DNA from 3 places in the Paenibacillus sp. BIHB 4019 genome. Region 1 is predicted to be linked to each of the others. Evidence: riboswitches for the same ligand, from Rfam matches in the RefSeq annotation. Region 1 holds a riboswitch; each other region holds the start of a gene.
The links. Region 1 has a riboswitch for cobalamin ahead of metE (5-methyltetrahydropteroyltriglutamate--homocysteine S-methyltransferase). Riboswitches for the same ligand answer to the same signal wherever they lie in the genome.

Region 1 (3,277 bases):
TACTAATAGCAGCGGCAGTGCAGCAGGAAGCTTGGCGGCAGCGAAAGCAGGCTGGGTGCTCGTTTCATGGGAGCCGCTTAGCCTGTATGTGCCAGAGGCATCGTTAGGGCTGGCCGGACATATTTTTACACGTATTCTTGCTTGTCTGGCATGCATGTTTTTCATCACCTTGACGACCCCCTTCCCGGATCTGCTGCAAGTGCTGAAGCGGTTGAAAATGCCGCAAATTGTACTGGAGCTCATGATCATTATGTATCGCTTCATCTTTCTGCTGCTGGATACGGCGGGGGCTATGCTGCTCGCGCAGCGTGCACGGGGCGGTCAACACGGTTTTAAAGGCAAATTGCGAGATACGGCGGCGATTGCTGTGCGGCTCTTCGTCAAAACGATGCATCGATACAAGGGGCTGTCGAATGGGCTTATGGCAAGAGGATTTACGAATGAAATCCGCCTTGCGCCTGCTGTAAAGCGGAAGGTTCGCCTCCGGCATTGGGCGGAAGCGGGGCTCGGCTTAACGATTTTACTGGCAGCAGAGCTATGGCTTCGGTATGGAGGTGAATAAGCTGGCGGATAACGATCGGGCATCAACCATTATGGAAATGAACCAAGTGAGCTATGCTTATCCCGGAACGGACAAGTCTGCTTTAAACGGGCTAGAGCTGCGCATTCCTGCGAACAAAAAGGTAGCGCTGTGCGGGCATAATGGCTCGGGCAAGTCGACGCTTTTTTTGCAGCTTATTGGCATTAATCGTCCGCAATCCGGTTTCGTAAGCTGGCGCGGCGAGCCGCTCTCTTACAAGCCTAGAGAGCTCGCCAGCTTGAGACGGCGCGTCGGGCTTGTTTTTCAGGACCCGGAGCATCAGCTCATTCTGAATACCGCTTATGAGGATATTTCCTATGGGCTGCGCAATGCAGGGCTTCAAGAAGAGGAAATTGACAGACGTACGGCGCGCATCGTTCAGCAGCTGAACTTGCAGGAACTGGCGCATAAGCCGCTGCATCATCTCAGCCTTGGGCAAAAGAAGCGAGTTGCTCTTGCTGGCGTACTGGCGCTGGAGCCGGAGTTAGTGCTGCTTGATGAGCCGGCTGCTTATCTCGATCCGATATCGGAGCAGCGGCTGATGGCTGAGCTGGACCGCATTCATGCCAGCGGCATAACGCCGGTTATGGCGACGCATGACATGAATATGGCCTATGCTTGGGCGGATTGGATTTTCATCATGAATGAGGGCCGCTGTATATTGGAGGGCACGCCGGAATCGGTATTTCGCGAAGGCGAGCGCCTCAGAAGCCTTGGACTCACGCTGCCAATGGTGCTGGAGGCTTGGGAGGCACTGCCGCCTGAGCTGCGAGGAGAACAGCAGGCGCCGCGTACGCTTGCCCAGTTTAAAGCGGCTGTAAAATCTTTTATTGTTTAAATAAATAAATAAATAAATAAAGAACGACCAACTAAATAGCGAGGAATAGGGTGCTCTTGCGTAACGTCTTGAGCTTAAAAGGGAAGTCCGGTGCAATACCGGCGCGGTCCCGCCACTGTAACAGCGGAGTTTTGCGCAATAAAGCCACTGGCATGATGCCGGGAAGGCGAGCGCAGCGATGATGATGCTGGAGCCAGGAGACCTGCCTTATTCTATACACTGCAGTACCTACGGGAGATAGGGAGGTGTTAAAGATGGCAGCCATCGTTTGTTGAAACGAGGGGCGTCTTTACCCACATTTCTGTACAGGGTAGGACGTCCCTTTTTGCAGTTTCTGGCTGGCAGCAAATTGGATGTATAGGGAAAGGCCGCCGCGAAGAAATTCGCTCGCACTGCCATAAGTATATATCTGAGTTTGTTGATGAAATAACAAAGGATTATAACTTCCATCCACACGGATGAATAATGAAAAACAGGAGGCAACAACAATGAGTCAAGTAAAAAGCAGCAGTTTGGGATATCCGCGTATCGGTGAAAACAGAGAATGGAAAAAAGCGCTGGAGGCGTTCTGGAGCGGCAAGCTTGCGGAAGCGGCTTTCTTGAAGCAGCTGGAGACGATTCGTCTAAACCATCTCCAATTGCAAAAACAGGCTGGCATTGATCTCATTCCGGTAAATGATTTTTCGTATTATGACCATATCCTTGATACAGCTGCGATGTTTGGCGTCGTGCCAGAGCGCTTTGGCTATACAGGCGGTCCGGTATCGGTAACGACTTATTATGCAATGGCGAGAGGCAACAAAACCGCTTCTGCATCCGAGATGACAAAATGGTTCAATACGAACTATCACTACATTGTTCCTGAGCTGAAGGGCATTACGCCGGCGCTGACCGAGAACCGTCCGCTGATCGCTTACCGCGAGGCAAAGGAAAAGCTGGGCATCGAAGGCAAACCAGTCATTGTTGGACCTTATACATTCCTCAAGCTGTCTAAAGGCTATGCCGCTTCTGAGCTTGCTGCGGTTGCTGCCCAGTATGTGCCGCTGTATGCACAGGTGCTGCGCGAGCTGGAGCAAGAAGGCGTACAATGGGTGCAAATGGACGAGCCTTCGCTCGTAACGGACGTATCCGAAGCAGATCTGGCGATTGTGCAAAGCATTTATGCCCAGCTTCATGAAGCGGCACCTAAGCTCAATTTGCTGCTGCAAACGTATTTCGAATCCGTTCAGCATTATGCTGCAATCGCGGCTTTGCCTGTACAGGGCTTAGGTCTGGACTTCACAGCTGGCGCTGAAAAGAACCTGCAGCAGCTGGAGTCAATCGGCTTCCCGCAGGACAAAGTGCTGGGTGCAGGCGTTATTGACGGCCGCAACATTTGGCGGGCCGATCTTCAGGAGCGCAAAGCGCTGCTTGCCCGTATTGCAAAAGTCGTGCCAAACGACCGCCTGATTGTAAGCTCCTCTTGCAGCCTGCTGCATGTGCCTGTATCAGCGGCTCTTGAAACGGCACTGCCGGCAGAGCTTGCAGGCGCACTGGCCTATGCCAATGAGAAGCTGGAGGAAATTGCCGTTCTTGCAACTGCGCTGAATGAAGGAGAAGCAGCCGTAAAAGAGGCATTTGATCGCAATGCAGCAGCTTTGGCTGCACTTGCTGCATCGCCGTCCCGTGGCCGTGCAAGCGTCCATGCCGCTGTAGCGAGCATCGATGCACAGCCGTCGGAACGTAAAGCAGTATTTGCAGAGCGCCAAGTGAGCCAGAAGGAACGCTGGCAGCTGCCATTCTTGCCGACAACGACAATCGGCAGCTTCCCGCAAACGGCGGAAGTACGCCAAGCGAGACAGCAATGGCGTCGTGGTGAT
Region 2 (3,277 bases), 440 kb from region 1:
ATCGAAGATCCTGTTTTTTCTAAGACTGTCGAAGAAGAGCCAGATTATGATTACGATTATGGAAATGACTAAATTTTTTTGTGGAGTAAGGCTTATAAATCAGTGAATTTGTGAGTATTTTTCTCAGGTTTTACGATATCCGAGCTGGCAGAGTATTCAGGCGTATCAAAACAGGCCATTTCACAATATGAGAATGGTAAAACCAAGCCTACTTTAGAAACACTTATAAAAACCACATTAAAAGAAATTCGTGCCAACAAAGGTGATCATGTTCTAATTGGAAAATTACAACCGATATTTGAACTTGACATATTAGATCTAACAAAAAGAATAGAAATTAAAACTAAAAGCATATTTAAAAAAGACTATAATCATAATGACAATTGGGTTAATGAATTCATATCTAATTTCATTGTAGAGATTAGTAAACCAATTAATGAGAATGAAAAAAACATAGAATATGTAGCAACGCAATTATTATCTGAATACATTAGAAAATTAGGTTTTGATGGGATTAAATTTTAGAGCAGTATTGCTTCAGGTACTAATAATTATGTTTTATTTTGTGGTCCCAATACAGATATTTTGCGTGATTCGTACGAATTTGAATATTATACGTAAGCAGGGATTGCCCGTCCAAATCCCGAATATTTAAACAAGCAGAACCCCCAGGCTACTCAAGTCTTTTGGGGTAAGCAAAGACGGTGTTACTCAGGCATTTCCTAGGCTCTTACCCAGCCATTATTACAGGGACATTACCTTAATGGTTATAGCTTAAATCTATATCCAGGCATAAATTATTTGTATCATGCTATATTCATGAAAATATGCAATCTTACTCATATAGGCGTTTACGATGTAGGGAAATTATGAAAAGCACTCTGTCTAGTGGGTATAAATTAAAAAAGTGAGAACAGGTGTCTGATCGGCGAGCGTGCTTGTCGTTCTGACTTAAAAGGGAAGTTCGGTGCAATACCGATGCGGTCCCGCCACTGTAACGGAGGAGCAGGCAGCTCAACCAGCCACTGGTCTAGATTGATCGGGAAGGCCGCTGCCGAGTGACGATTCCGGAGCCAGGAGACCTGCCAGTTCTGACAACACTGCTGTACCTACGGGGAGATAGGGAGGTGTTAGATGAACCGTCATAATGCACTGTTATGAAGGCGTCTTTCCCTATGTATCTTTCAAAGGGAGGACGCCTTTTATTGTTTCCAGCAGATTTGACCAAAGAAAATTCATGTAGCTCGTGATGTGGATTTCCGTGGTATTGAGCTCGGGAAAGACTGTGTCTTCTACAACGATGCAGCGAGGCTAATGAAACTAGCAGCGTGGATGAAGGTTCTTGGGCAGCGCATGAGAAGAAGGAAATCATCTTTGGCATCAAGTTCACCGGACACTATTGGTTTTCGTTGGCACCATCTCTTCCGTGATTACCTTATAAGCCGGTTACAGGGTGACCGTGACTTTCTTCAGATCCTTGTAGGACACGTAGCGAGTGGAATTGCGGATTTGATAATTGCTTGAACGGGTGAAACGGGCCATAATTCGGAAGTAAAGGAGTATTCTAATGACCTTGCAGCAATTAAAATATATTCTGACCATCGTTAGAAGCGGCTCCATAAGCGAAGCGGCAAAAAGGCTGTTTATTTCGCAGCCGAGCTTGTCCAACGCGGTGAAAGAAATCGAGATGGAAGCCGGTATTGAGATTTTCCTTCGATCGTCCAAGGGAATCGTGCTATCAAGCGACGGAGCGGAGTTTTTATCCTACGCTAGGCAAGTCGTGGAGCAAGCCGAGCTTCTCGAGCAGCGGTACATGAATCGTAAGCCTTCGAAGAAGCTGTTCTCGATCTCAACACAGCATTACGCCTTCTCTGTGCAGGCTTTCGTCGGACTGCTGAAGGAGCTTAATGTGGATGAGTACGAGTGCACACTGCGCGAAACACGCACTCACGAGATTATCGAAGACGTACGGAATATGAGAAGCGAGCTCGGAATCATCTATATGAGCGACTTCAACCGCAAGGTGATTCAGAAGATATTAAAGGACAACGAGCTGCGATTTCACCCGCTGTTCCAAGCGGAAGCGCACGTATTCATTAGTGAGGAGCATCCACTTGCCTCCAAGGCGCTGCTGGACATCGAAGATTTGGATGACTTCCCGTGTTTGGCCTTTGAGCAAGGCGAATATAATTCCTTTTACTACGCGGAGGAAATACTCAGCACACGAACGTACAAGAAGAAAATACTGGTCAGTGACCGCGCCACGCTATTCAACCTGCTGATTGGACTCAATGGCTATACCATTAGCTCGGGCGTACTGAATAAGGATCTTAACGGGGAGCAAATCAAATCCGTAAGGCTTCGTACGGATGAGAGCATACAGGTAGGTTACATCGTGAATCAGAAGGCGAGCTTGAGCCAGCTGGCCGCCGCCTACGTTCTGAAGCTCAAAACGGTCATTACGGATTTCGGCTATCCGATCATAAACCAAGAGGATGGGCTCGCTTGAGCCCATCCTCTTGTAGGTTATTACAATGTTGCTCTTACTTCTTTGGCTGCTTGGACAAGGTTCTTCAAGCTGGCCCACGTTTCAGTGACACCGCGAGTTTTAAGTCCGCAGTCCGGGTTAACCCATAGCTTGGAGACCTCTATCTTGCCGAGCATGCGATCGAGTCCTTGTTTAAGCTCTTCGACGCTTGGGATCCGAGGCGAATGGATGTCGTATACGCCTGGGCCGACTTCTGTACGGAAGCCGCACTCTTTGATTGCGTCGATGATGGCCAAGTCTGAGCGCGACGCTTCGAACGTAATGACGTCGGCGTCCATCGCATCGATATCGCGAATGATATCGTTGAACTGGCTGTAGCACATATGAGTATGAATTTGCGTTTCGGCTTTGACGCCGCTATGCACGAGTCTGAAGGCAGGAATCGCCCAGCTCAAGTACTCGCTCTGCCAGTCGGAATGACGTAACGGAAGCTTCTCTCTTAATGCGGCTTCGTCGATTTGGATAATTTCGATGTCATTAGCTTCGAGATCGAGTACTTCGTCGCGAATCGCAAGACCGATCTGAAGAGCGCTTTCCTTCAGGCTGATATCTTCGCGAGGGAACGACCAATTCAGGATCGTTACCGGACCCGTCAACATTCCTTTGACCAGCTTGTTGGTACGGCTCTTAGCGAACGCCGAGTATTCTACAGTAATCGGCTTGCTGCGGCTAATGTCGCCCCATATAACCGGGGGTTTTACGCAGCGTGTTCCGTAAGACTGCACCCAA
Region 3 (3,277 bases), 1.9 Mb from region 1:
AATGTCGGTTGACAAGAAAATGGTCTAAATGAAATCCACGAAATTTTCGGGCTGTTTTAGTCTCATTTGATCTTATAGCCCACATAAATGATGGACAAGCTTATTAATAAGACGAAATGCAACCGTTTGGACGCATCTGCCGTATAAGTAGTGCTCTGTGCAAGACAGGCGGAAAGGAAGAGATTAAACATGGCCATTCGTTCAGGAAAAAGCATACTTTTAATCATTGGAATGTTATTATTAGGAGGATGCTCGTTATTTGAGGATGCCAAACAGGCGGTTAATTCCGTATCGAGCTCGGCCGATTATGTGACGGGGGCAGCAACATACATGCAGACGCTCACGAGCTTTAGCGAGCAGGCGACGCAGCTTGCGGAGCAAGCCGTAAACGATGCGAGTGCACGCGCTGATTATAAGGAACAGCTGGTAGCGGTGCAGGAGTCGATCAAGCAGTTTGGCGAGCTGCAAGCGCCAGATTTTGCCAAGGACGTCCATCAGACCGTGGTCGATTATAATTTGAAGCTGCAGGACAGCATTGATGCGGTGCTGAAGCAGATCGAAGACGGCAAAGCATTGGTTGACGCAACGGAAATTCCAAATACGATTAACAAAATCAACGAGCTGTTAAATCAAGTGAACCAACTACAGCAGCTGGTGTCGTAACGTAAAGAGAGGAAGAATGGAAGATGAAAGTTAACATTTTGCATGCTAGCATGACGAACTCCAAGGAATCTGGTTTCGTAGGCAAGGTTCATTTTGAAGTAGAGGGCCAGACGAACCAATACGAAATTACCCTTCACAGCCGCAAGGCGACAGAGTGGGGCTACGGTTTGTTTTTTCTGAATGAATCGGGCAAGGAAGAAGATCTTTTGGCGGTTGAGGATGAGCTGGAAGAGGACGATGAGCTGTTTGATTCCCTCGTGAAAGCGGCTTGGGACACGCTGGAGAAGAAATAAATAGCCCGGAAAAAAATAGAGCTGGCGTCAGCCTGGACATGCTGTCCGTGCTTGCGCCGGCTCTATTTGCGCCAAGGCTGATGGCATAAACGCACTTGTCGATCATACAATCTAATGTTATCATTAAGATTACAATTTAATAGGAAGGGAATAAGTGTCAGCAGGCGCCAAAGCGCCCAAGTTGACTTAATAGGGAAGTCGGTGAGAGACCGGCGCGGACCCGCCACTGTGTGAAGCCCTAACGCTTCAAAGCCAGGAGACCTGCTTATTTCAACGACACTGTAAACCTACGTGGATATTAGGAAGGTGTTAGAGATTGGATGGCCCTTCGCTGTCTGCGTTTAACAAGGACATTGGTCTTTTCAAGCATTTCTAACACATATTGTTAGAGGTGCTTTTTTTGTTGGATAGAAATTGTAAATTGCTACATAGAAGGAGTTGGGCATCAATGAGTGAAGCAGGCGTCGGCAAGCTGTTAATTATCGGATTCGGCCCAGGGAGCTTCGAGCATATTACGAAACGCGCCCGTGAAGCGATTCAGGAGAGCGATATTGTCATCGGCTATAATACGTATGTCGACTTGATTCGGGAGCTAATCAGCGATCAGGCGATTGTGCGTACGGGGATGACAGAGGAGGTCAGCCGGGCGCAGGAAGCGGTGCGCCAAGCGGAGAACGGCAAGAAGGTAGCCGTTATATCAAGCGGCGATGCGGGCGTATACGGCATGGCAGGACTCGTGTATGAGGTGCTGATTGAGAAAGGCTGGAAGCGTAATGGCGGGGTAGAGGTTGAAGTGATTCCCGGCATTTCTGCCATTAACTCGACAGCATCCCTGCTTGGCGCGCCGATAATGCATGATGCTTGCACGATCAGCCTGAGCGATCATTTGACGCCTTGGGAGCTTATTGCGCGCAGGGTAGAAGCGGCCGGACAAGCGGATTTCGTCATTGCGCTTTATAACCCGCGCAGTGGCAGAAGAACGCGGCAAATCGTGGAGACTCAGCGGATTTTGCTCAAATACCGCTCGCCAGATACGCCGGTAGGCATTGTGAAAAGCGCGTACCGCGACCGTGAAGACATTGTCGTGACGACTCTTTCTCGGATGCTTGACCATGATATCGGCATGCTGACAACAGTCGTTATCGGCAACTCTACTACTGTCAATTATGACGGGCTAATGATTACGCCGCGCGGCTATCAGCGCAAATATACGCTAGGCGAAGGGGCTCAGCCTTTGAAGCCCCACCAGCGTCTGCAAGAGAAGAATGAGCCATGGGCGCTTCATACGGCAGGAATGCCTGAGCTTCCAGCGGACGGGGGCTATCGCGCGGATGAATATGACGCGACGGACCAGCTGCTCGAGCGGGAGGAGCCGCAGGCGGTTGCGACAGACGAACCGAGAAATGGTAATGGACAGGGCAGCGGAGTAGCGGTTGCTGTAGCACCCCCGGTTGTGCCCGTGAATCCGGCACCAGCCCCAATAAATACAGCCGTTTCGATGAGGGCAGAGGCTGCCCCGGTACCGGCAGTATCGCCTCTGCATTTGGCGATGGAAGCGGTGCTCCTGAATGATCGCAGCAAAGGTATCGAGCCTAGTGCGGCGTTTGGCGCAGTATCGAGCCCTATGCCTGTGTTTGCGCAGCAATCGGTGCTTGAGTTTGCAGTAAGCCCAGGTGTCGCGACGAAAAATTTTACGCCCCAGCAGCTCGTAGCATTGGCGCAGGCTGTTGGCGAGAAGGGTTCGATTGAATATACGCCGCATCATCATTTGCTGGTGCGAATTCCGACATCGGACCCGGACAGTGTGACGGCGCAGCTGCGTGCGGATGGGCTCAGCCTAGCTCCAATCGGTGATGTACTGCAATTGAAGGCTTGCGATTTTTGCAATCTGGAGAAGGCGGAATCGGTGCCTTATGCCGATGAGCTGCAAGACAAGATCGGCGGCATGGCAATGCCGAAGGAGCTGCGCATCGGGTTCAATGGCTGCGGCATGGCATGTTATGGCGCAGTAAACGAGGATATCGGCATCGTGTATCGCCGTGGCAAATTCGATTTGTTCCTCGGCGGAAAAACCGTCGGCCGCAACGCGCATGCCGCGCAGCCAGTTGCCGAAGGCATTGCCGTCGACGAAATCGTGCCACTGATTGAACGCATTATTGCGCTTTATAAATCGGAAGGACATCCGAATGAGCGCTTTCATAAATTTTTCAAACGAATGGGTCAAATAGAAGGCTATCGCTATCAGGAGCTGCCTGTTTTTCATATCGAAGACGCATTGTGCGGAGACTAGCGACAGCAAGGGAGATGAAGGAAGATGGATG

Region 2: linked by a shared signal. The riboswitch ahead of BBD42_RS16285 (LysR family transcriptional regulator) and the one ahead of metE (5-methyltetrahydropteroyltriglutamate--homocysteine S-methyltransferase) in region 1 are both predicted to bind cobalamin.
Region 3: linked by a shared signal. The riboswitch ahead of cobJ (precorrin-3B C(17)-methyltransferase) and the one ahead of metE (5-methyltetrahydropteroyltriglutamate--homocysteine S-methyltransferase) in region 1 are both predicted to bind cobalamin.

The regions. Positions count from the first base shown of each region.
Region 1 covers NZ_CP016808.1:4,191,988-4,195,264, forward strand. The annotation lists gene cbiQ (cobalt ECF transporter T component CbiQ) at 1-562, shown strand, start outside; gene BBD42_RS18235 (energy-coupling factor ABC transporter ATP-binding protein) at 549-1,418, shown strand; cobalamin riboswitch at 1,450-1,642, shown strand; gene metE (5-methyltetrahydropteroyltriglutamate--homocysteine S-methyltransferase) at 1,907-3,277, shown strand, end outside.
Region 2 covers NZ_CP016808.1:3,748,947-3,752,223, forward strand. The annotation lists gene BBD42_RS16270 (hypothetical protein) at 1-72, shown strand, start outside; gene BBD42_RS16275 (helix-turn-helix domain-containing protein) at 145-525, shown strand; cobalamin riboswitch at 899-1,104, shown strand; gene BBD42_RS16285 (LysR family transcriptional regulator) at 1,568-2,509, shown strand; gene metE (5-methyltetrahydropteroyltriglutamate--homocysteine S-methyltransferase) at 2,530-3,277, opposite strand, start outside.
Region 3 covers NZ_CP016808.1:6,089,165-6,092,441, reverse strand. The annotation lists gene BBD42_RS26360 (DUF6376 family protein) at 190-663, shown strand; gene BBD42_RS26355 (hypothetical protein) at 687-956, shown strand; cobalamin riboswitch at 1,092-1,239, shown strand; gene cobJ (precorrin-3B C(17)-methyltransferase) at 1,405-3,246, shown strand; gene BBD42_RS26345 (sirohydrochlorin chelatase) at 3,271-3,277, shown strand, end outside.